2 linked regions of the Hahella chejuensis KCTC 2396 genome follow. The protein of the gene in region 1 interacts with the protein of each later gene in a pairwise test. Links are inferred from orthologs where the notes say so. Each region holds a gene or a part of one and is shown on either strand. Other genes may lie near its edges.

Region 1 (9,622 bases):
CCGGTGCTTCTTCTGTGGGTAACGTCAACTGCAGCTGATATTAGCAACTGCCCTTTCCTCCCCACTGAAAGTGCTTTACAACCCGAAGGCCTTCTTCACACACGCGGCATGGCTGGATCAGGGTTGCCCCCATTGTCCAATATTCCCCACTGCTGCCTCCCGTAGGAGTCTGGACCGTGTCTCAGTTCCAGTGTGACTGATCATCCTCTCAGACCAGTTACGGATCGTCGCCTTGGTAGGCTCTTACCCTACCAACTAGCTAATCCGACATAGGCTCATCTGTTAGCGCAAGGTCCGAAGATCCCCTGCTTTCCCCCGTAGGGCGTATGCGGTATTAATCCGAGTTTCCCCGGGCTATCCCCCTCTAACAGGCAGATTCCTATGCTTTACTCACCCGTCCGCCGCTCGTCAGCTCCCGAAGGACTGTTACCGCTCGACTTGCATGTGTTAAGCCTGCCGCCAGCGTTCAATCTGAGCCATGATCAAACTCTTCAGTTTAAAGAGTGTGAATCAGTAAGATTCTTAATCTTGCTCAAGTTAAAACTACTGTACTCTTGAGTGATTGCTCACCCATGAACTGTACGAGTCACTAACTTAAGACTTAATCTTTTCCAGATCCGCCTCAGTTAGCGCCCACAACAAATTGCTTGATTAACTTTTTAAAGAACTTTCTCTTTCGGAGACTCTCTCCGACCGAGGCGCGCATTCTACACTTTCAATCTTCAGTGTCAACTCCTTTTTAGCGCCGCTGACTCTCTCGAATCCGCTTCTCCCTCCCTTCCGAACGGCTTCCCCGTCGAAGTGGGGCGCATTATACGCACCTACTCTTTCACGTCAACTCCATTTTTTAACTTTTATTTAAAAAGTTCCTGAGGAGCAATTTATAAGTAAAGCACGCTCTTTTTATTTTACAAGTTCACTCTTGTTTTATATCTGGCCCAAGCTCAACGACAATGCTGTCCACCGCTTTCTGCGCAAGCTTCCTCGCCTCATCTAAATTCTCAGACTGAGCCAAAACCACGCCCATTCGACGTTTACCATGAACTTCCGGTTTACCGAACAGTCTCAACTGTACTTCTGGATGACACAGCGCAGCCTCAAGAGATGAAAAGCAGACACGGGACGAATCTCCCTCCACTAACAGCGCCACCGAAGCAGACGCCCCTGTTTGCTTAATAAGTGGAACGGGCAGGCCTAGCAAAGCCCGCGCATGCAGCGCAAACTCCGACAGGTTCTGTGAAACCAAAGTAACCAGCCCTGTGTCATGCGGCCGTGGAGACACTTCACTAAAGTAAACCTCATCTCCTTTTACGAAGAGCTCCACGCCAAAAATCCCACATCCGCCCAGAGCCACCGTCACTTTTTCAGCAATATCCTGCGCAGCGCCCAATGCTATAGCACTCATAGGATGAGGCTGCCAGCTTACCCGGTAGTCACCATCAACTTGCAAATGACCAATAGGATCACAAAAGGAAGTCCCTCCAGCATGTCGTAAAGTTAAAAGCGTAACCTCATAATCGAAGTCTACGAATCCCTCTACGATAACTTTGCCCTGACCCGCTCGACCGCCTTCTTGAGCGTATCGCCAAGCGCGCTCGACATCGCCGTCGCTATGTATAACGCTTTGACCTTTTCCTGACGAACTCATAATTGGCTTGACGACACAAGGAACGCCAATCGAACTCACAGCATCTCGAAAAGACTCAAAGTCGGCGGCGAATGCATAAGGAGACGTGCTCAACCCCAACTCCTCAGCCGCCAATCGACGGATTCCTTCTCGATTCATGGTCAAGTTGGCTGCGCGGGCAGAGGGTACGACATTGAAACCGCTTCGCTCCAATTCAAGGAGCTCAGCAGTCGCAATCGCCTCAATTTCAGGAATAATAAAATCGGGGCGCTCAAGCTCAATTAACGCCCGTAGCTGTTTAGGATCGAGCATGTCGATGACATGGGCGCGGTGAGCCACCTGCATTGCTGGAGCGTTTGAATAGCGATCCACTGCGATGACTTCCACACCAAACCGCTGCAGCTCAATCGCCACTTCTTTTCCCAACTCCCCGCTTCCTAAAAGCATTGCACGCGTCGCCACATCCGTCAGCGGAGTACCAATTCTTACCATAGCCTTTTGCTCCTATTCATTATTAAGCAACTTAAATGACAGACTTGCGTTCTCTGTCAGCCACTTTTTTCAACACATCCATGCGCTGTTCGTTACTCATGCGAGACCAAGCAGCTATCTCCTCAACACTGCGATGGCAACCAATACATATGTCGTCGTCATCCAAAGCGCAGATACTGACGCATGGCGAACGCACAATTCGCTCACCATCCATTTGATTCGTATTCTCTTTCATAAACATACAACACTAGGCGGGCTGCAAAGTGCGCGCGTATTTTAGGGCGTTTTCTACGTAGTGTTCAGCGCTATTAATAAGCTGCTTTCTTTCTTCTTCGCTCAATTCGCGCTTCACCCTTCCCGGAGAGCCGATAACCAAACTACCATCAGGGATCTCAACGCCTTCGGGTATCAATGCATTAGCGCCAATGATACAAAAGCGTCCGATTTTGGCGCCGTTAAGCACAACGGCATTAATGCCGATCAGACTATAGTCGCCCACGTCACATCCGTGCAGCATGGCGTGATGCCCTACCGTCACCCCCTCTCCCAGCACAATGGGACAACCAGAGTCGGTGTGCAATACTGCGCAGTCCTGAACGTTCGATTTTGGACCAATGGTTATTTGATCGTTATCCGCTCGGATCACCGCGCCAAACCAAACACTGGACTGAGGGCGCATGACTACTCGCCCTATGACCGCCGCATTCGGCGCTACAAAGCTTCCATTCTCTGATATTTCAGCCAGATCTTCGCCTAAATTAAACCTCATACGTATTCAACCCCTACCCTCAGTAAAACTGCCAATTCTTCGATTAAAGGAAACTCTGAAAAAGTCCATCAATATGATTGCGGAAACGCCCCAGATTTCATAATCGCCGTAATACCAGCAAGGCACTTGTAATCGATACTGTTCAAAGTTGATTTTATCCAGACGATCAGGCTCATTTTCCAAAAAGAAGCTCACCGGCGCTTTAAATACGCTGTGCAACTCGCCTGGGTCTGGGATCAGCTCAATCTCAGGATCAACGATCCCGACATAGGGCGTAACAGCAATGCCATGGCGGGACACAACTTGATTAAGACTACCAACCACTTCTATCTTTTCAGGCGATACGCCCACTTCCTCAAACGTCTCTCGCAGCGCAGTGTCCCGCAAGTTCTGATCTGAAGGGTCTCGCATCCCACCTGGAAACGCCACCTGCCCGCTATGGGTCTTCATATGTTCAGCGCGTTTGGTCAGAATAATCTGAGGACATTCCTCTCTGGTGATCGGCACTAAGACCGCAGCTTCCGGAAAGTCGCTAGGGAAGCGCCGTGGTTGATTGGAAGACAAGGTAGTGATGATTTTATCAAGCATGACAAACGACTGAATGAGGGGAAACAAGGAAAGATACCATACAAGTTCTGGGTAATGTATGGTGCAATATGAGGCGCGGCGCTCAGAAAGAGCGCCATTATTGCGAACGCTTATTTTCGGCTAATAAAAAGACAACCCATGAGAATGTTCATCTGACCATGAAGTATTGCAGCCAATGCGGCCAACCCGTCGAGCATAAGATTCCCTCAGGAGATAACCGGCCGAGACATGTATGCGGCCACTGCCAGGCTATCCATTACATCAATCCCAAAATCGTTGCGGGCACGCTCCCCGTTTATGGCGACCGAATTTTGCTTTGCAAACGCGCTATCGAGCCCAGATTAGGCTTCTGGACTTTACCCGCCGGATTTATGGAGATGCAGGAAACCACGTCGGAAGCCGCTATGCGAGAAACATGGGAGGAGGCGCAAGCGCGTGTCGACCTTGACGGCTTGTACACGATGATCAGCGTCCCTCATATTGGTCAGGTGCATATTTTTTACTTGGCCAATGTAATCAATGGGGAGTTCGCCGCTGGTGAGGAAAGCCTCGACGTACAATTGTTTTCGGAGAGCGACATCCCTTGGGATGAAATCGCATTTCCTACGGTAAAAATAACGCTACAGCAGTATTTCCAAGATCGTAAAAACAACTCATTCCCTGTACATGTGAAAGATATCCACACTGGCATTCCTGAGGGCTGACCTTCCTTCTTGCCTTTAGCGCCAGCCATAAGGCTCAATCAAAAGTTTTCCAGCCGGTATACGTCGTATGCCGGCTCCTCGTATGGGTGGGCCAGCTTCATCGCCGCCACCACCGACGCGATCAAAGCATCCTCAACCACCAACTCCACTTTGTATTCCTCCACCCGCTCAACTTCACCGACATTGCCCAAAAATGGAGAACTGCCATCTAGAGGGCGAAACTGTCCAACGCCTTTTGTCTGCCAGCTGCAGCGATCGTAATCGCCTATCTTCCCTCCCCCCGCAACAAAGACCGCCTCCTTAACTTCCTCGATATGCGATTCAGGAACAAAAAAGCTTAATTTATACATTTTTCCTCCATTACAGTTTAAATTTTATCCACAGGCAGCCACTAAATTACTGCCCAGACTGAAAAACCAGAGTTCTCCACAGATTCTGTGGATAACTTTGGGGATAAATACTTAACTTCCCCCCAAATCGCCCATAGGGCCTATGCCCGGGACAAATTGGCGATGAATTAAACAGGACAAAAATACCAATATTTATCAATAAGTTATATTTGTCAACGCTGATCCCACAACATCTTTGAAATATTTTTAGATGCTACTTGACATAGATATTTCTGATGTGAATAAACAGAAACAACGCAAACAAAATGGCGTTATTTTTAGACGGCGAGAGGGTTTTTCAGGCAAGCCCGGCAATTCGCACGAGCATTTTTTGAGCACATCAAGTTTTGCAACCAGGGATGACGTACACTTTGTTACCTTTTCTGACAAAAAATAATGGCGCAAAAAAGCATAGCCTAATTTGAGCCCTTGAAAAGAAAAATGGAGATTTTTTATCTAGCGTGACGCAGAGCCCGGAAAATGACTAGATACAGCGTCGGAGAAGGGCGGAGACAAATGTATCCGCCCTTAGACATCACCATGGGAGACTGGGATTAACCCAGCCACACCCTTGCATTGCGGAACATTCTCATCCATGCGCCATCTTCACTCCAAGCGGAAGGACGCCAGGAGTTAGCAACTGCGCGAAACACCCTCTCTGGATGCGGCATCATCACGGTAATACGGCCATCATCATTACACACTGAAGTAATACCCAAAGGAGAGCCGTTAGGGTTAAACGGGTGCGACATGGTAGGGCGCCCATAGTTATCAACAAAGCGTAGCGCCACATTTTTCTGCGCCATCAGAGCCGCTGCGCCTTCTGGACCTACTTCCGCCAATCCCTCGCCGTGCGCCACCGCGATAGGCATCATTGATCCAGCCATTCCCTGGAGCAGTATGGAAGGCGAGTCCAGCACTTCCACCATCGCAACACGGGCTTCATACTGTTCAGAGCGGTTACGCACGAAACGCGGCCAGGCGTCTGCGCCAGGAATCAACTCCTTCAGGTTTGAAATCATCTGGCAGCCGTTACAAACCCCCAGTGCGAAGGTGTCTTTGCGATGGAAGAACGCCTCGAACTGATCTCTTGCACGGGCATTAAACAGAATGGATTTAGCCCACCCTTCGCCAGCGCCCAACACGTCGCCAAACGAGAATCCACCGCACGCCGCCAAGGCTTTGAACTGACTTAGAGAAACTGCGCCGGACAGAATATCGCTCATATGCACGTCAACCGCACTGAAACCCGCTCTATCGAACGCAGCGGCCATTTCCGCCTGGCTATTAACGCCTTGCTCCCGCAACACCACAATTTTTGGCTTAGCGCCACGATTAATAAAAGGAGCTGCGATATCTTCGTTGACATCGTAAGTAAGCTTGGCGCTCAAGCCCGGATCGTTGTCGTCGTCAATGGCTGCAAATTCTTCGGCCGCACACTCGCTGTTGTCCCGCATGGACTGCATACGGTAACTGGTCTCGGCCCAGATTTTTTGCAGCGCCCCACGACTGTAACCAAGAACGGTTTGCCCTTCATGCTGAAATTTGACTGACTGATCCGCATGAGGCTCACCCAACACGACGACATGATCCGCCAATCCTGCGTCAGCAAAACAGGTCTTCACCTCGTCAACATGCTCTTCGGATACCTGCACTACAGCGCCAAGCTCTTCATTAAACAGCTCTCGGGCAATATGAGTGCGATCTTTCACCAAACCGTCAAAGCAAATAGTCATGCCACAGCGGCTAGCGAACGCCATTTCACATAAGGTAGTGAACACACCGCCGTCTGAGCGGTCATGATAAGCTTTAAGTTTGCCTTCGTTGTTCAGCTTCTGGATACACGCGAAGAAAGCCGCCAGCTCTTCAGGGTTGTCCAAATCAGGGGCTACAGCGCCGACGGAACGATAAACCTGCGCCAAGGCCGAACCGCCCAGACGATTCTTGCCTGAACCCAGGTCTATAAGCAGCAGCTTGGATGGCGTAGACAGATCCATCTGCGGCGTCAATGTCTTACGCACGTCCTCAACTGGCGCGAACCCACTGATAATCAGAGACAGAGGCGCGGTCACGGACTTCTGCTTCTCGCCCTCCTCCCAGACCGTCTTCATGGACATGGAGTCTTTGCCTACAGGAATGGTGATGCCCAACTCGGGGCACAACTCCATACCAACGGCTTTAACCGTTTCAAACAAGGCTTCGTCTTCGCCTGGATGCCCGGCAGCGGCCATCCAGTTCGCAGACAGTTTAATGTCTGACAGCTTCTCTATTTTCGCAGCGGCGAGGTTAGTAATAGCTTCACCTACCGCCATGCGGCCAGATGAAGGAGGATCAATCAATGCAATCGGCGTCCTTTCTCCCATCGCCATGGCTTCGCCACGGTAGGTGTCAAAGCTTGCGGTAGTCACCGCCACATCGGAAACCGGCGCCTGCCATGGGCCTACCATCTGGTCTCTGGAAACCATTCCCGTCACAGAGCGGTCGCCGATGGTGATCAGGAAACTCTTCGACGCAACACTGGGCAACCGGAGAATTCTCTCCGCCGCTTCTTTAAGGTCCAAGGTAGTGGAATCAAAAATGGGCTTGGTGAAACTCTTTCGCTCAATAGTACGGTGCATTTTGGGCGGCTTACCAAACAGAACCGACATGGGAAGATCTACCGGACTGTTAGCGAAGTACTCGTCAGAGACTTGAATCTTCAACTCTTCCGTCGCCGAGCCTACAACTGCATAAGGGCAACGTTCGCGCCGACAGAGCTGGTCAAACAGCTCCATATCCTGTTCGGCAACCGCCATGACGTAACGCTCTTGAGACTCGTTACACCAGATTTCCAGAGGCGACATGCCGGGCTCATCGTTAGGCACGTCACGCAGTTCAAACAAACCGCCGCGACCGCCATCTTTCACCAACTCAGGCAATGCGTTGGACAAGCCGCCCGCGCCAACGTCATGAATAAACAGAATCGGGTTGTCATCTCCCAACTGCCAGCAGCGATCGATCACTTCCTGGCAGCGTCTCTCCATTTCCGGGTTATCCCGTTGTACAGAGGCGAAATCGAGATCTTCCTGGCCAGCGCCGCTATCCATGGAGGACGCTGCTCCACCACCCAGACCGATCAACATTGCAGGGCCGCCCAACACGATCAGCTTGGCGTCTACGGAAATATCTTTCTTTTCCACATGGGAAGCGCGAATGTTGCCCATGCCGCCAGCGATCATGATCGGCTTATGGTAACCGCGCCATTCAAGACCGTTTACGCCAGGCACTTGCTCTTCATAGGTGCGGAAGTATCCGCACAGCGCCGGCCGGCCAAATTCATTGTTAAACGCAGCGCCGCCAATCGGGCCGTCCAGCATAATTTGTAATGCGGAAACAATGCGCTCCGGCTTGCCGTAATCGCCTTCCCAGGGCTGCTTATAGCCAGGGATATTAAGGTTGGAGACGGTAAAACCGGTCAGGCCTGCTTTGGGTTTTGCGCCAATGCCGGTGGCGCCTTCATCGCGAATTTCCCCACCAGAGCCCGTGGAAGCGCCGGCGAACGGAGAAATAGCCGTAGGATGGTTATGCGTCTCCACCTTCATAAGAATATGAATATCTTCAACGTTATATCCATAAATCTTAGTGCGATGATCAGGGAAGAAACGCCCGCCCTGGCCACCTTTGATCACTGCTGCGTTATCGCAATACGCGGAGAGTACGTCTTGGCCGCCCTGCTCGTAGGTGTTGCGGATCATGCCAAACAGCGAGTGCGACTGGACTTCGCCATCAATTTCCCATGTCGCGTTAAAGATTTTATGGCGACAGTGTTCCGAGTTCGCCTGAGCGAACATCATTAGTTCTACATCCGTCGGGTTGCGTCCCAGCTCAGTGAATGCGCTGGTGAGATAATCGATCTCGTCTTCCGCCAGCGCCAGCCCCATTGAGCGGTTAGCCTCCGCCAACGCGTCACGGCCATCAGCGAGGATATCGACGGTCGTCATCGGCTTGGGCTCAGCATGAGCGAATAACAGCTCAGCTCCCGCAATTTCATGAAACACCGATTGCGTCATGCGATCGTGCAATATCGCCGCGATCGCAGCGCGGCGTTCGCTGCTCAATTGCTCTGAGCTGCCAACATGATAGGCCACGCCTCTTTCAATACGGCGAATCGCCGTCAGTCCGCAGTTGTGTGCGATATCCGTCGCTTTACTCGACCATGGAGAAATCGTGCCGGGTCGGGGAACAACCAGAAACAGAGTGCCGCTTGGCATCTCACTCTGCCCTTGCGGCCCGTATTGAAGCAAGCGATCCAGAACAGTGCGTTGCTCTGCGGAAAGGTCTCCTTCCAGATCAACGAAGTGCATGTACTCGGCATACACTGACTGGACTTCAGGAGCCTGTTCCTGGATATTTTTGAGTAGTTTTTCGCGCCGAAATGGGGAGAGGGCTGGTGCGCCACGGAGTTCAAACATATCTCTGACTGATGGCCTCTAGGCTGGAAAAAAGAGGCGCTAATGATAATAGATATCAAGCCATTGAGCCACTTTTAAGAGGCTTCGCCGTATGCGCGGCGTAGCTTGCGGGTAAATCCGGGGCGGCGACGCTTTGTACATAAATTGACAAGATTTTTCACAGTTTAACTACAGTTAACTTGCAACTTGATTTGTTACTGTTAAGTATTGACCCCTTTGCTTAAAACCGGAACTGATATTGCTTGCTTCAGCCTGCACTCATTCATGGCGAACAGGACGTTTCCTGAACAGAATCATTAAGAGCAGCGTTCAGACGCTGACTGCAGCAGCGCTTATCGCCAACCTGAGCGCATGCAGCCGCCCTACTACGCTGGAGAAGATCGAGCAAGAGGGAGCTCTCCACGTTATCACCCGCAACGCCCCCACTACTTATTATGAAGACAGGGACGGCCCCGCCGGGTTTGAATATGAACTAGCGAAAAAGTTCTCGGAATATCTCGGCGTCGAGTTGCGACTTCGGGTCGCCAACGATCTTGACGAAGCCTATACCGTCCTGGAGCAGAACTACACAAACCTGGCCGCCGTCGGTTTGAGTCGCCTGG
Region 2 (16,560 bases), 3.7 Mb from region 1 along the record:
GGTTTTATTCTGGCGGCGTGCGCCTATCTTGGCTGGACCATGCCGGAAGCCGTCAGCGTTCAAATGAAGGGGTAAGGGCTATTCCGCCAGGGCGTGGATAAGGTACCGGATTTGCTCAAGTCGGTAGACGGGGTCCTCCAGAGTCAATAGATACTGTTTATCCTCCATCGCCAGCGGCAATAGCTCCACTAAGCGCCACCCCACATCGCGGGCGTCATGAAAATCCACGCTCATGCCCAGCGCCTGAATGACCGGATGACGCAACAGGTCCTCCAGGAGGTCCGCCAGTTCGGAATATTGCTCGGGGGTTTCCGTCGGGGTCTCCAGACCTAGCGCCTCAACTTTCGCCACATATAACCCATCACTTTGCCGATGCGCCTGAGATATGCTCACCTTGCACTCCCCTTCCGCAGTGATTCCTAAAAAACCATTCGGCAACTGCTGGAAATCGACGACCCTTGCGTAAGAGCCGACATCAAAGAAAGTGCATTCGCCACTCGCTTCCTTGCCGTTTTTGATCAGCACAATGACAAAGCCTTCGTGAGATTTCAGGCACCGGCTGATCATAGACAGATAACGTTGTTCGAAAATCTGCAGTGGCAATCGCCCCTTGGGGCACAACACAGAATTCAGCGGAAATATAGGGAATTCTTTCGTCATTATCACAGCATCCCCCCCGTTAAGCCGGGGAACAGCGCCCGTCTGTTCGCCTTGCGTCGCTCCTTACGCGCCAAAGCGGCCTAATCTCAGATATTAGACCGCCTATGTGAAATGGCAAGTTACTGAAACAAAAGGCCCTGACTTGCATCGCCACGCTGGCTATATTTGTTTCATAAACATGAAACAACACACCAAGCAGAGTTAGCCCAAATCCAATATGTCTTTATCCGACCGCCTCCCTATTGTCACCGGCCTTGCCGGCGTATCCGTCACTGAGAATTCACGCGCCAGATTCTGGGGACAGATTTTGGAGTGGCCGATGATGATGCTGGCGATCTGGATCATCATTGAGTGGTATTTACAGGCCAACGACGAACTGTCCGGCGAAGCGCTACTCATCACTGACTGGCTGATCTGGCTTTTCTTCATCGTGGAAACCCTTCTGCTCACCGCCCTGGTGGACAAAAAAACCTATTACCTGCGCAATAATTGGGTCAATCTGATCATCATTCTGTTCGGCTGTCCCTTGATCTGGTGGTTCTCACCGCTGGCTGGCGCGTTGCGCACCCTGCGTTTATTGGTCATGTTCAGCCTGTTGCTGCAGATTTCCGGCACGGCGCGGCGCCTTTTATCTCGTCATAACCTGGGTAACACGCTGTTTATCGGATTTATCGTGATTATCATGGCGGGGTTTATCATCGCTGGACTTGATCCGGCCATTGAAACGCCTTGGGATGGAGTCTGGTGGGCATGGGTGACGGTGACGACGGTCGGCTATGGCGATATTGTGCCGACCAGCACTGTCGGCAGGCTATTCGCCTCCTTTTTGATTCTTCTCGGCATGGCGTTGTTTTCATTACTGACAGCGGGATTTTCCGCCTTCTTCGTCTCTCAGGATGAAAAAGACCAAGTACGCCGCGACCTGGAAATTCTTAACAAGTTGAACGATCTGGAAATGAAGATGGAGCGGCTGGAGCGCCACCTCACCGTGTTGGCGGAGGAAGTTAACGTCAAAAACAATGGCCGTCCCGATGCGACGGAAGACCTGGACACCCGAGAAACGCCAGACGTTTAGTCCATCAGCAAACGCCGCACGCTGTTGATTTCCTCTTCCGCCATTTGCAGCACCTGCAGGCTACGCTGCGGCGATAGTTCGCCCAAGGCCAGTTTATGGAAGGCGGGAACCTGATCCAGCGGCGGTATGGAACCGTGCTCCGGCTTACCAATGTAAGAATGTATCTGCGCCACAATCACCAGATCCGCATAGGTAGGCGTTTCCTGGCCGGAGTCGTACATGTAGTCCTCAGCATGACGCGCCGCCGCTACGAAGGCGTCGGGGAACTCCCAACTCTCCAGCAAGGCGCAGCCGATTTCCTGCCGCAGCTCCATAATCAGGCTTTCCAGCATGTCCTCGTGAGTCCGCAGCGCCGGATGCTCTTCCGCATACATAATCACCGGCACCACGCCGATGTCATGAAGAATACCCGCCAACAACGCCTGCTCCGGTTTGATTCCCGGCGTCATGCGCGCCAGCACAAACGAGATCGCACCAACATCGGAAGAGTGGCGCCATAGCTTGGTCATGCGTTTTTGCAGCATAGCGTTCTTGCTGCGGAAGATTTCCCGCAGCGTGAAAATCGTGATCAGCTGTCGCGTGGTATCCAGCCCCAAACGCACCACGGCGTCCTCGCAGCACTCAATTTCCTTGAAACCTCGGTACAAAGGGCTGTTGGCGGAACGAATCAACTTCGCCGTCAGTACGGGATCGCGCACGATCACCTTGGCGATATCGTTGAGGTGAAAGTTCGGCTGCTCGGTGACATGGCGAATACGCATCGCCATGTCCGGCAGACTGGGCAAAGTCAACCGGTGCGCATTCAGGTCCTGATAGAACGAGGTGACCAGTGAGTAGGCGGGATGCTCCGTGCGGTCCACCTGCGACACACCTTCGCCAATCTGGTAATCCAGCGGCGCGTCCTTCAGCATGCGGGTCAGGGTCGGCTGATCCACCACCAGCATCACACAAGGCGATTTCGCTTTGACTTCATAGCGGCGCGGCTGCAAATGCGCGATGGGCTGTCGCGCCGCCTGCGACGCGGCAGCGATCAACGCCGTGCGTCCATCCTCCGCCGTCAGCGCGACTTCGCCTTCCAGCAAAAAGTAGTCATAACTGTCCTTGCTCCCCAAGTCGAGAATCTTGGCGCCTTTGGAGAAGCGTCGATAGTCCGCTCGCGAGGACAAAACCACCAACTGCGGGTCGGATAGCTTGGCCAGTAGAGAAAAGTGCTTCAGTCGCGACAAGTTGGAGCTTGCCTGATCAAGGGATTCTGATGACATGGGAGGCGCATTCCGGTTGGCTCACACTCTACAGTAGCAAGTCTAGACCTATATCCAAAATGCAGCGACCCAGATCGGCAAAAGAATTTATGGGGTCAGGCAAGTTTGCTATCCTGTAGCCGATGAGTGCTTTTCGTTAGCTGTTTTAATAACCACGGAGTATAACCATGCCCGAATACCGCTCCAGTACCACTACCAAAGGCCGTAATATGGCTGGGGCTCGCGCTCTTTGGCGCGCCACCGGTATGAAGACCGAAGATTTTTCCAAACCCATTATCGCCGTAGTGAACTCTTTCACTCAGTTCGTTCCTGGGCATGTTCATTTGAAAGACCTGGGACAACTGGTGTGTCGGGAAATTGAAGCCGCCGGCGGCGTTGCGAAAGAGTTCAACACCATCGCGGTGGACGACGGCATCGCCATGGGGCATGACGGCATGCTGTACAGCCTGCCTTCCCGGGAAATCATCGCCGACTCTGTGGAATATATGGCTAATGCGCATTGCGCCGACGCCTTAGTGTGCATCTCCAACTGCGACAAGATCACTCCCGGAATGCTGATGGCGGCGCTACGCCTGAATATTCCAGCTATTTTCGTCTCCGGCGGCCCGATGGAAGCCGGTAAAACCAAATTGTCCGAGCACAAACTGGACTTAGTGGACGCCATGGTGATTGCGGCGGACTCCAGCGCCTCCGACGAATTGACCGAAGAATATGAACGTTCCGCTTGCCCGACTTGCGGCTCCTGCTCCGGCATGTTCACGGCGAACTCCATGAACTGTCTGACTGAAGCCATCGGCCTGTCCCTGCCCGGCAACGGCACCACGCTGGCGACTCACTCTGATCGTGAACAACTATTCCTGACTGCAGCGCGCCGCATCGTCGACTTGACCAAGCGCTACTATCAAGACGAAGACACTTCCGTATTGCCGCGCTCCATCGCCAGCTTCAAGGCCTTTGAAAACGCCATGACTCTGGACATCGCCATGGGCGGCTCCACTAATACCATTCTGCATCTACTGGCGGCGGCTCAGGAAGCCGAGGTGGATTTCAGCATGACCCACATCGACCACCTGTCGCGGAAAGTCGGCCAGTTCTGCAAGGTCGCCCCCAACACGCCGAAATATCATATCGAAGACGTGCATCGCGCCGGCGGCATCATGGCGATTCTAGGTGAACTGGATCGCGCCGGACTGCTGCATACCGACGTCCCCACGGTCCACAGCGACACCATGAAAGACGCATTGGATGCATGGGATGTCATGCGTAATAATGATCCGGAACTGCACAAGTTCTTTAAAGCCGGTCCGGCTGGCATCCCGACCCAGCAAGCATTTAGCCAGTCCACACGCTGGTCATCGCTGGACCTGGATCGCGAGAACGGTTGTATCCGCAGCGCCGAACACGCATTTAGTAAAGAAGGCGGTCTGGCGGTGCTGTACGGCAACATCGCCGAAGACGGCTGTATCGTAAAAACCGCGGGCGTCGATGAAAGCATTCTGTTGTTCAAGGGCAAAGCCAGAATCTTCGAAAGCCAGGACGACGCCGTAAAAGGCATTCTGAACGACCAAGTGAAAGAAGGCGACGTGGTGATCATTCGCTATGAAGGCCCCAAAGGCGGACCGGGCATGCAGGAAATGCTGTATCCCACCAGCTACCTGAAATCCAAAGGCCTGGGCAAGGCCTGCGCCCTGCTCACCGACGGCCGTTTCTCCGGCGGCACCTCCGGTCTATCCATCGGCCATTGCTCTCCGGAAGCAGCGGCGGGCGGCGCTATCGGTCTGATTGAGGAAGGCGACGAGATCATCATTGATATTCCCAATCGCGGCATCAACGTCAGTCTGACGCCGGAACAGCTCAAAGCGCGTCGTCAGGCGATGGAAGCCAAAGGCGCCGACGCCTGGAAGCCGGCTCAGCCTCGTCCACGTAAAGTCACCACGGCGCTGAAAGCCTATGCGCTACTGGCGACGTCCGCCGATAAGGGCGCTGTGCGCGATAAAGAGTTATTGAAGTAATCTGATATCGCCCTACCAGTGCGGAGCCAGTCTCCGCACTGGCTTCACATTGACGGCGCGTCTAAAACAACTCTGCCTCCCCTCACCAACGCGTCCTTCATTGCTTAATCTTTCAGAACTGTTGCTTCTTGGTTCCCTGCTTGGCTTCCGCCGTCAGAGGATCTTCCGGCCAGGGGTGTTTGGGATAACGGCCGCGCATGTCTTTACGCACATCCGGATAGCTATTGCGCCAGAAACTGGCTAAATCGCTGGTGACCGCCAGCGGTCTTTGCGAAGGCGATAATAAGTGAATCACCACCGGTACTCGCCCACCAGCCACTCGTGGCGTTTCTGTCCAGCCGAACAGCGCCTGCAGTTTGGCGGCAAGCACCGGGCCATTCTCCGCCCGGTAATCCAGAGTGACCTTCTGTCCGGTAGGAATCGTCAACACAACCGGCGCCTGGGCGTCGAGAGTGTGTTGCGCAGTGTAGTCAATCAAGGTTTTCAGGGCCGACAGCACGTCCAGTTTTTGCAGTCCTGCCCAGTTGGATACGCCATTGAGGAAGGGGCCAAGCCAGTTTTCCAGCTCAGCCAACAGCGCATCATCGCTAAGGTCAGGCCATGCGTCAGGCTGCTGTTTGCGCATCAGGCCGACGCGCGCGCGCCACTGCCGCGCAGCGTCGCTCCATGGCAGGCTGTCCAGTCCTTTGCGGCGCACAGCGGTCAGCAGCGCCTCTCTGATCAACTCAGGGCCTACGGCAACTGGCCGCTCTTCCAAAATCAACGCGCCTAACCGTTTGACTCGGCGCGCTACTACCGCGCCTCGCTGATCGTCCCAATCCGCCATGTCTTCCGTGACGATATGAGCGCTCAGACCCATTTCAATGTCAGCGGGGTTCAAAGCCGCCGCCAAAAATATTCGAGACTCCCGCGCCTGCCCATCAAGATCGGCGGCGACCAGCCAAGTCTCCCGACCCAGCGGGTCTTCTTCCGCCAACGCCGCCCCACGTCCATTGCTGAGCTGATAACGGGGACTGGAGCCTTGGCGCCGCCGGGCGATGCGATCTGGATAAGCGAACGCCAGTAAACGGCCGGCGGCCTCAAGCCCCAGGTCATCCCTGGCATTTCCATTGACCAGTTTGCGCGTATCCTGGCGTACGCTTTCCAAGCGCCGGCGATCCAACTTGGCGCCTTTGTACTCCCCACGCAGGGCTCGCACTCGCTGCTGCAGGTCCGCGCCGACATCGCGCCCCAGCAAATCCCGCTCTCCCAGCAGCGCTGCGACTTCCGCCGCAAGCACCGGCGCGCCTATCGCTTTCCCCATCACCACCATATGCGCCAAACGGGGGTGTATGCCGAATTCACGCAGATTTTCCCCGTGAGAGGTGATTGCGCCCGTCTCATCCAACGCGTCCAGCCATCGCAGCGTATCTACAGCTTGACGCCAGTGCGCCTTCGGCGGTGGGTCCAGCCAGACTAGATCCTGTGGCTGACGCGCTCCCCATTGGGCCAACTCCAGCACTAACGGAGCCAGATCCGCTTCCAGTATTTCAGCCGGTGTATACGACGCCAGCCCCTGTTGCTCCGTCTCCGACCAGAGGCGATAACACACCCCAGGCTCCAAACGCCCGGCGCGACCTTTGCGTTGCTCCGCCGACGCCTTCGACACTCTGCCTGTTGAGAGGCGGGTCATGCCGCTGTTGGGATCAAATACCGCCCGTCGCTGCAGACCGGCGTCTATCACTACACGCACGCCTTCAATGGTCAAACTGGTCTCTGCAATAGCGGTGGCGAGAACCACTTTTCGCTCGCCCTCGGCGCAAGGCAGAATCGCCTGATCCTGCTCTTCTGCTTTAAGGTTGCCGTACAGAGGCGCTAATCGCACTCCACTTGGCAAATGCTCCGCCAATAAATCATGAGCACGCCGAATTTCACCAACGCCCGGCAAAAACACCAACAGCGAGCCGCTTTCCTCCGCCAGCGCCTCTCGCACCACTGCGACAACTTTTTCCACCGGTCGCTGCTCTCGTTGTAGAGGGCGATAGCGCACGTCCACTGGATAGGCGCGACCTTCGCTGGTCAGCACTGGCGCATCATCCAGCAGTTTCGCAAGGGGGGCGGAGTCCAACGTCGCGGACATGACCAGCACCCGCAAGTCTTCGCGCAGCGCCTGCTGACTCTCACGCACCAAGGCCAAGCCTAAATCCGCCTGCAAAGAGCGCTCGTGAAATTCATCGAACAGCACCGCTGCATAGTCTTCCAGGGCGGGATCAGATTGAATCAGGCGGGTCAAAATACCTTCCGTCACCACCTCGATACGGGTATCGGCGGAGACTTTGGTGTCCTGGCGAGTGCGATAACCAACCCGGCGTCCAACCGGCTCTCCCAGTTGCTTCGCCATATAGCGAGCGGCAGAGCGCGCCGCCAATCGACGCGGCTCCAGCATTAGAATTTTGCGCTCACCGCGCCAGGGCGAATCCAGCAGCGCCAGAGGAACCCGAGTGGTCTTACCGGCCCCTGGCGGGGCCTGCAGCAGAACAGTGGAGTGAGCTTCCAGGGTGGTGAGAAGCTCGGGGATAATGTGATCGATAGGGAGCATGAACTGAGGCGTTATGATCGCTCAAAGACAACAAAATCATGGGGATACTGATTTTTCTCATCCGCCGGGTGCGACTCGCGAGATGTTTCACGCCAGTCAGCGAGGTCAAGCTCAGGGAAGAACGCATCACCCTGCACGGAAGTCTTTACTTCCGTCAGATAAACGCGTTGCGCGGCAGCCAGCCCTTGCCGGTACAATTCCGCGCCGCCAATCAGCATGACTTCTTCCGCCTGCTCCCGCGCCGCCAGAGATACCGCCTCATCCAGAGAATGAGCCACATTGACGCCATCGTGACGCCAGTCTTTATTACGGGTCACCACAATGTTGGTTCTGCCCGGCAGCGGACGCCCAATCGAATCGAAGGTCTTGCGGCCCATGATAATCGGCTTGCCCATAGTGACCTGCTTGAAATACTGCAGGTCGTTGGATAAACGCCAGGGCAGCGTATTTTCCACGCCAATAGCGCCATTCTCAGCACGGGCGACAACGATTGATAACACTACGCTCATATCTTTGCTCCTTAAACCGCTACCGGCGCTTTGATATGAGGATGCGGGTCATACCCCGTAATCTCAAAATCTTCAAATTCATAGTCAAACAGCGACGCAGGCTTGCGACGAATCTGCAATTGCGGCAGCGGGCGTGGTTCACGATCCAGTTGTTCTTTTGCTTGATCTAGGTGGTTGTTGTACAAGTGGACGTCGCCGCCGGTCCAGATGAAATCTCCCACATCCAGATCGCACTGCTGCGCAAACATATGTGTCAGCAACGCGTAGCTGGCGATATTGAAAGGCACGCCCAGGAAAATATCAGCGCTGCGCTGGTACAACTGGCAGGACAAGCGTCCTTCCGCCACATAAAACTGGAACATGGCGTGACAGGGAGGCAGCGCCATTTGGTCCACAAACGCCGGGTTATACGCCACCACCATATGACGGCGGGAGTCCGGGTTGCGTTTGATCTGCGCCAGCACATTGGAAATCTGATCAATATGCTCGCCATTCGGCGCCGGCCAGCTGCGCCATTGATAGCCGTAAACGGGCCCCAGGTCGCCGCTTTCATCCGCCCACTCGTCCCAGATGCTGACGCCATTGTCCTTCAGATATTTGATATTGGTGTCGCCATTCAGAAACCACAGCAATTCATAAATGATCGAACGCAAATGCAACTTCTTGGTGGTCACCAAAGGAAACCCCTGTTGCAGATCGAAGCGCATCTGGTAACCAAATACGCTACGGGTGCCGGTGCCGGTGCGGTCGGTTTTGACGGCCCCTTGTTCGCGCACGTGGCGCATCATGTCGAGATACTGTTTCATATAACGTCTACTAACTCCGCGCCGCTTTTGCTTCCGCCCCATACACGGTGCGGCCATAAATAATGAAAGCCACCCCAATCACAATCATCGGGGTTGATAATACCTGCCCCATGGTCAGCCAGTCCCATGCAAGGTAGCCTAACTGCGCATCGGGTTCGCGCACAAACTCCACCAGGAAACGGAAGCAGCCGTAACATAGCAGGAACAGGCCGGAGACGGTCATGCGCGGGCGGGGTTTGGCGGAATAGAACCACAGGATCAAAAACAGGGCGACGCCTTCCAGAGCGAACTGATAAAGCTGTGAGGGATGGCGCGCCAAGTGTGATGGATCGCGCGGAAACACCATGGCCCAGGGGACATCAGACGCCCTGCCCCATAACTCACCGCCGATAAAATTACCCAAACGCCCTGCGCCCAAACCGATAGGCACCAGCGGCGCGACAAAATCCGCCACCTGAAAGAATGAAAGTCCCAATGAACGACCGTAGACCCACATGGCGATAATGACGCCGATCAGTCCGCCGTGGAATGACATGCCGCCAGTCCAGACTTCAAACAACCAGAGAGGATCATCCAGAAACTGCTCGAAATTATAGAAAATGACATAGCCAACGCGCCCACCCAGCACAACACCCAGCGCGCACCAGAATATCAGGTCAGCGACCTGCTGCTCCTTCATAGGCGCATGCGGCTGATGCGAACGGTGTTTTCCCAACATCCAGGCTGCGGCGAACCCCAGCAGGTACATCAACCCATACCAATGCACGCTTAGCGGCCCAACGGAAAAAGCCACCGGGTCGATATTCGGATAGTCAAACCAACGTTCTGTCACAATTGTCCCCACGCTTGATATAGAAACCGGCCGCCCACAATAAACAGCAGCACTGAGAAAATTCGTTTAAGCACGTCTCCGGGCAGACGATGAGCCAACTTGGCGCCCAGGCTCGCGAACGGCATGCTGGTTATCGCAATGCCCGCCAGCGCAGGCAGGTAGATAAACCCCAGACTATATTCCGGCAACGCCGCTTCGCCCCACCCTTCCCAGATATTAGTAATGGCGCCCATTAACGCAATCGGCAAACCGCAGGCGGCGGAGGTGCCCACCGCCTGTTGCATGCGCACGTTACACCATGTCAGATAGGGCACCGACAGAGAACCGCCGCCGATGCCGAAGATGGCGGACGCCCAACCGATACCGCCGCCCACGCCGACCAGAACGCCACTCCCCGGCAGGCTTCGATGGGGCTTTGGTTTCAGCGCCAGAGCCATCTGCACGCCGATGGTAATGGCGAAAATCCCGATTACCAGCTTCAATTGCGCCGCCGGCATCAACGAAGCCGTCTGCGCGCCCAACACCGCGCCAACCATCAGCCCCACCGCCATGGGACGAAATACGCGCCAGTTCACCCCTTGCTTCTGGTGGTGCGCGCGAATCGAATTAATTGAAGTGAAAATGATTGTCGCCAGTGACGTACCGACAGCCAAGTGCGTGGCGACGCTTGGGGCCACACCCTGCAGTTCGAAGCTGAAAATCAATGCGGGGACAATAATCAATCCGCCGCCGATGCCGAACAGTCCGGCCAACACTCCCGCTAGCGCGCCCAATGCCAAATACGCCAGGAATACCATTTCGCCCCCAAAATAGGATCAGGCCACTCCGCCCGGAGCCCCGTATAAAGAAGGTGGTATGATACATAAATTAAGGACTCTGTGCTTTTCCAATTCCACGCACGTCTGGGAGCAAGCTATGTGCCTACTATTTGTCGCTTACCAAGCGAATCCCCGGTTTCCGCTGATTGTCGCCGCCAATCGCGATGAGTTCTATGCCCGTCCCACCCAACCTCTGACGCAATGGCCTGAACGCCCGCGCATCTATGCGGGACGCGACTTGCAGGAAGGCGGAACCTGGATGGGCGCGACGACGAACGGTCGTTTCGCCGCCGTCACCAATCACCGTTCCGGCCCCCGCGAAGCCGCGCAGCTATCCCGAGGGGCCCTGGTCAGGAGCTTTCTGGAATCGGAATTATCCGTGGGTGACTTCGCCGCCGCCTTGGAACCGACCAGCCAGTCCTACGGCGGCTTTAACTTGATGATGCTTGCAGGCTCCACTCTGGCTTACTTCAGTAATCGCAAAGAACCTCAATATCAACGCTTAACGCCAGGGGTGTACGGTTTGAGCAACGGATTATTGAATACGCCATGGCCGAAATTGACCGCGGGAAAACGCCGGTTCATCTCCGCAATGACAGAGCCGAATCAGGATGAGCTCTGGGCGTTACTGGCGGATGACGCCGCCGCGCCGGACTATCTACTGCCGGATACCGGCGTAGGCGTTGAAGCGGAGCGGTTGCTTTCTTCCGCTTTTATTACCTCGAAGGACTACGGCACCCGCAGTAGTACGCTGTTGCTGCATGATGCAAGCGGCGTCACGCAGATGTGGGAAAAAACATTCGAGAAGGGCGTATATCAAAGTGAGGTCAGTCTTTCTTTTCCTTCTCCTCTCGCCGCTCCCGCAGTTGCCGGGTCTGACACTTGAGGACATGCTGAATCAGGATTTCCTGATTCTGCTCTTCAATGTCCGTAAAGTCCGCTCGCAGGATAAAGCCGTCTTTGTCCTCATCGTCCGCTCTGGGCTTGTCGCAGGCGATAACGAGCGCACGCAGGGACATGGAGATATTGCTGGGATATAAGATCATATGGAGTTGCAATGTCACGCCGACGTCCAGGCGATCATCCACAGGAAAAGCGATTCCGCAGGCGCTGAGATTGACCCGTCTGGCCCGCCGGGGTTCTGACCAGACGCCATCGTTGCGGCTCTCCAGAGTAAGCGCCAGGTTGATCTTGCGGTTGAACAGCTCAAGCATGTGAGCCAAGCCGGCGTTCGCCGCCCGCATGCTCTCCAGCGCTTTGGAGATATCATTCTCCAAAGTCAGCAAAGAAGCCGAACTAACATGGGATGCCGATGACTCTTTCTCCGTGGCCTCCCCTCGCTGCAACACCCGATACGCCAAACCTACTGTATCGCTAATTCGAAAGAAGCGACGTCTTTCAGCTAACTCAGACATAGATTCTCACCCGCGCTCATACGCCAATATTCTCATGCGCGTCCTGCTACTCTGCTCCCATCATGTCTCTTTCTATTTATACGCTCTCACCCGGTCTAATGCGAACCGTTCAGCAAGTCGCCAAATCAGAATATTTCGTCCGGAGCCAAGCCTTGCCATTCCTCAGATTGATCGCTGGGCAGAATACCAGGGGCGACGTCTCTCGCCTTTTGGATCTCTTTCTTGGTCTCATCATCCAGAGGTTGTTGCAATATAATTTCCACCCGTCGATTGCGGGCGCGGTTTTCCGCCGAATCGTTCGGCGCCAGGGGCTTGGTATCCGCGTAACCGGCGATGCTGAAACGGGAGGGCTCCAGTTCTCCCGACTCAAACAATGCATGGGCTACTTCCAGCGCCCGTGCCGCGGAGAGATCCCAGTTGGAACGAAACCGGGCTGTGCGAATGGGAATACTGTCTGAATGCCCTTCCACGGAGATACTCCCTTCCATGGACTTGAGCAATTCCACCAGCTTGTCTATCACGGGATAAAACTCAGGATTCAAATCCGCGGAGCCGCTACTGAACGAGCCTTTTTCCTGCACGCGGATGACAATCTTGCGCCCCCGGGTTTCCACTTCCACTTGATTGTTGCGGACTTCCGACTCCAATGCGGAAGCCAGGGTAATGGCGTCGTTCTCCGTCTCCTCCACCAACATCTTGATCTTTTCCAACACAATGTCGCTAAGTTCTTCTCCTTGAACCTTCGGGCATTCTTCCTGTAGTGCGTCCGCCACCTGTTGCTCGCAGAGCTGCTCCAGATTGGGCAAATCCATTTCGGTTTGCTGCATGATAGTCTGCAGTGGAGTTGGATCAGGTTTACCAGGACTGAATTCCTGGGCGATGATGCTGGTCCCTTTGGGAATGCTGTCCACATTGACGATAGCCTGCACGCCGAAGGCTTCCCGCATGGAGCCCGCCAGCCTCTTGAACTTGAGCGCGTCCATCTCTGAGAAAGACAACAGCAGCACAAAGAAACACATCAGCAAGGACATCAAATCGGCGAATGTCGCCATCCAGGCGGGCAGCCCGGGAGGACATTCGCATTTTTGCTCTTCTTCGTCACTCATTGGCGCAACTCCCGTCAGGCTTCTTCAGTCTGACGTTTACCTTCAGGCAGATAGGTGCGCAGCATGGTTTCAATCACACGTGGGTTCTGTCCCGCCTGAATCGCCAATAGAGCGTCGATGATCATGGATTTGATCTGCTCTTCCTCTCCCATTCTCAGTTTCAATTTATCCGCCACCGGAATAGCTATCATATTCGCCAACATGGCGCCATATAACGTGGTCAGCAGCGCCACAGCCATCGCAGGTCCAATGGACTTTGGATCATCCATATTCGACAGCATCGCCACCAGACCGATCAGCGTCCCTATCATACCCATTGCGGGAGCAACATCTCCCATTGCTCCGAACACGGAAGATCCTTGCTTGTGTCTGTCTACAGTGAGATTACGGTCCTTGGTCAGCAGCGCTTTGACGACATCGCCGTCATGGCCGTCAATCAACAGCTGTATTCCTTTAGACAGGAATGCGTTGGGAATTTCTTTACCTTCCAGGGAGAGCAGGCCGCCTTTTCTGGCTGCATCAGCCAGCTCAACGACCTGTTCAATTAATTCTTCGGGCTTATCCAGCTTGAACATAAAGGCCTTGGCCGCCACCTTGCCAGCGCTCAGGAACTGACCGAGAGAGAACTTCATCAAAACAACCAAGAGTGTGCCGCCAAATACGATAAGCAGCGACGGCACATCAACAAACATTCCAATTGAGCCGCCTAACATCATCGCCATCGTAACGATAGCCAAACCGCCAATGAGGCCCAAAAGCGTAGCTAAATCCACAAAGCGCTCCTTTACGGGTGGACAGTACAGAATAAACCCAGAGGACGCCGACGCAAGAACAGGCCGCGCCGGGCTTCCCCAAAAGTATAGACAGGGAATTTAAAAACTGCTGACTTATCCGGGTGTTAGTTTGGTGAAGGAGACGCCTGTCAAGCGGAGCCCGGCTGAATTTTAACGGCGACAGATTGACCCTGACGACGCTCTCAGGTAGGGTGGCTCTGCGCTAAAACCCGGCATAAGAATACGATGACTGAAAAAAACGCCAACTCTGATGTCAGCCAGTCCGCCAGCGGCTCCACACCCGATTTTGAAGATGCGTTACAGCGTCTGGAAACCCTGGTGAGAAAGCTGGAGCAAGGCGATCTTAAACTGGAAGAAGCTCTGGTCGCTTTTGAAGAAGGCGTCCAACTCACTCGCCATTGCCAAACCGCCTTGCAAACTGCGGAACAAAAGGTTCAACAGTTAATTGAAGAGCGCGGAACCCCGCTAACCAAGCCTTTTGACCAGAATGACGCCGAAGACTGATTCTCTCGACGATTTTTTCCAGCGTAACCGCGCCCAAATTGACCAAGCCCTAGCCAATCTGCTTCCCGAGCCGGAAGGCCCCAAGGCCAGGCTGAATGAGGCCATGGGGTATTGCGTGCTTAACGGCGGCAAACGAGTGCGTCCTTTATTGCTGCTCGCCACTACGGAAGCCCTGGGCGGCGATCTGCAACAGGCGCTGCCCGCCTGCTGCGCGGTAGAACTGATCCACGCTTACTCTTTGGTGCATGACGACTTGCCCGCTATGGATGACGACTCCCTGCGCCGGGGCAAACCCACCTGTCATATCGCTTATGATGAAGCCACCGCCATCCTGGTCGGGGATGGCCTGCAAACTCTGGCGTTCAGCGCTTTAACCGAATCCTCCGGCGCCTCAGCGGAAAGCGTGCTGCAAATGGTGCGGGAACTCGCTCGCGCCAGCGGACATCAGGGCATGGTAGGCGGACAGGCTATCGATATTTACTCAGAAGGCCATACGCTCAAGCTTGAAGAGTTGGAGCGCATGCATTTAGAAAAAACCGGCGCGCTGATTGAAGCCAGCATCGTACTGGGCGCCTTGGCCAGCGGACGGGCTGACGCTGAATGCATAGAAGGCTTACGCCGTTTCGCTCGCGCTATTGGTTTGGCGTTCCAGGTCCGTGACGACATCATAGATGTAGAAAGCGACACCAGTGTGCTGGGCAAAACCGCCGGGAAGGACGCCGAGCGCAACAAACCTACGTACACGTCACTATTGGGCCTTGAACAAGCGAAGCTAAAAGCGCTCCAACTGCATAACGAAGCTCTCAGCCAGTTGCAGGCGTTGGGATTACAGAACTCCCGGTTGCAGGATCTTGCCAGCTTCATGATAGAGCGCACGCATTGATCGCCAATTGCCCGTGTTCTCCAACCCAACATCGCTTATAATGGCCGATTGCTTTTATAGGCAATTTTTTTTGCGTCCGAGGCTTATGATCCGGCGGCTAATCCCTTAGAACCGAGCGACTACAACTGCAAGAATGCAAAAACCATACGTATTTCAAGAAATTCCAGTGCATCGGCCCAATACGCCGTTGCTCGACAAAATCGACTCTCCGGCCCAGCTGCGCCTTCTCAATGAAGCCGAACTCCTGCAGTTGGCGCACGAACTACGTGCATTTTTGCTGTACAGCGTAGGCCAATCCGGCGGCCACTTTGGCGCGGGCCTGGGTGTAGTGGAGTTAACCGTAGCTTTGCACTACGCCTTCAACACACCGGAGGACCGACTGGTTTGGGATGTGGGGCATCAAGCTTATCCCCACAAAATTCTTACCGGCCGCCGTGAGCAAATGCTCACTATTCGGCAAAAGGACGGTCTCGCCGCTTTTCCCCGCCGCGAGGAAAGCCCTTACGATACCTTTGGCGTCGGCCACTCCAGCACCTCCATCAGCGCCGCGCTGGGCATGGCTATCGCCGCCCGCTTGCAGAACCAGCCGCGAAAAGCCATCGCTGTTATCGGCGACGGCGCCATGACCGCTGGTATGGCGTTCGAAGCCTTGAATCACGCCGCCGACACCAAGGCGGACCTGCTGGTGATTCTGAACGACAATGACATGTCTATTTCTCGCAATGTCGGCGGTTTATCCAACTACTTCGCCCGCCTTCTGGCGAGCAAGACCTACAACCAGATGCGCGACAGCGGCAAGCGCGTCCTGCAGGGAGCGCCAAGCCTCATGGAGCTGGCGCGCAAGACGGAAGAACACTTCAAAGGCATGGTCGCTCCCGGCACCCTGTTCGAAGAGTTGGGCTTCAACTACATCGGCCCCATTGACGGCCACGATTTGCCTCGTTTGGTTGAGACCCTGAACAACATCAAGGAGCTGAACGGACCGCAGTTCCTGCATGTCGTCACGAAAAAGGGCAAAGGCTTCGCCCATGCGGAAAGCGACCCAATAGGCTATCACGCCATCAATAAAATTGAACCCAAGCCCAAGGTGCAAGACACCGCCAAAGCGCCTAAAAAGCCGCGTTACTCCAATATTTTTGGTCAGTGGTTGTGCGACATGGCGGAACAGGACGCCAGCTTAGTAGGCATCACTCCCGCCATGTGTGAGGGCTCCGATCTTATTGAGTTTTCCAAACGTTTTCCGGAGCGTTATTACGATGTCGCCATCGCAGAGCAGCATGCAGTGACATTAGCTGCAGGCCTGGCC

The links.
Region 2: the proteins of purT (region 1) and HCH_RS26315 interact in binary tests that used the Escherichia coli proteins (3 or more experiments, as listed by UniProt). The link is inferred for Hahella chejuensis KCTC 2396 from one-to-one orthologs.

The regions. Positions count from the first base shown.
Region 1 is NC_007645.1:2,250,355-2,259,976, reverse strand. What follows is about bases 19-2,800. They hold purT (formate-dependent phosphoribosylglycinamide formyltransferase), read right to left. Parts: upstream 2,120-2,800; coding sequence 917-2,119; downstream 19-916. Other genes in these bases: HCH_RS09995 (gamma carbonic anhydrase family protein), read right to left, coding at 2,367-2,800; HCH_RS33030 (DUF1289 domain-containing protein), read right to left, coding at 2,151-2,333. In the rest of the region: more of HCH_RS09995, read right to left, coding at 2,801-2,888; HCH_RS09990 (CoA pyrophosphatase), read right to left, coding at 2,895-3,476; HCH_RS09985 (NUDIX hydrolase), read left to right, coding at 3,635-4,180; HCH_RS09980 (Nif3-like dinuclear metal center hexameric protein), read right to left, coding at 4,219-4,530; purL (phosphoribosylformylglycinamidine synthase), read right to left, coding at 5,124-9,020; membrane-bound lytic murein transglycosylase MltF, read left to right, coding at 9,259-9,622. UniProt on the Escherichia coli protein: Involved in the de novo purine biosynthesis. Catalyzes the transfer of formate to 5-phospho-ribosyl-glycinamide (GAR), producing 5-phospho-ribosyl-N-formylglycinamide (FGAR). Formate is provided by PurU via hydrolysis of 10-formyl-tetrahydrofolate.
Region 2 is NC_007645.1:5,970,280-5,986,839, forward strand. Bases 13,357-16,304 are described here. They hold HCH_RS26315 (polyprenyl synthetase family protein), read left to right. Parts: upstream 13,357-14,354; coding sequence 14,355-15,254; downstream 15,255-16,304. Other genes in these bases: pomA (flagellar motor protein PomA), read right to left, coding at 13,357-13,846; HCH_RS26310 (exodeoxyribonuclease VII small subunit), read left to right, coding at 14,093-14,371; dxs (1-deoxy-D-xylulose-5-phosphate synthase), read left to right, coding at 15,388-16,304. In the rest of the region: HCH_RS26240 (bifunctional DedA family/phosphatase PAP2 family protein), read left to right, coding at 1-75; HCH_RS26245 (LON peptidase substrate-binding domain-containing protein), read right to left, coding at 79-660; HCH_RS26250 (potassium channel family protein), read left to right, coding at 878-1,735; HCH_RS26255 (HDOD domain-containing protein), read right to left, coding at 1,732-2,997; ilvD (dihydroxy-acid dehydratase), read left to right, coding at 3,165-5,009; ATP-dependent helicase HrpB, read right to left, coding at 5,122-7,587; HCH_RS26270 (dihydrofolate reductase), read right to left, coding at 7,599-8,096; thyA (thymidylate synthase), read right to left, coding at 8,108-8,902; lgt (prolipoprotein diacylglyceryl transferase), read right to left, coding at 8,913-9,734; HCH_RS26285 (sulfite exporter TauE/SafE family protein), read right to left, coding at 9,731-10,531; HCH_RS26290 (NRDE family protein), read left to right, coding at 10,650-11,438; HCH_RS26295 (PilZ domain-containing protein), read right to left, coding at 11,380-11,967; HCH_RS26300 (flagellar motor protein MotB), read right to left, coding at 12,093-13,073; more of pomA, read right to left, coding at 13,088-13,356; more of dxs, read left to right, coding at 16,305-16,560.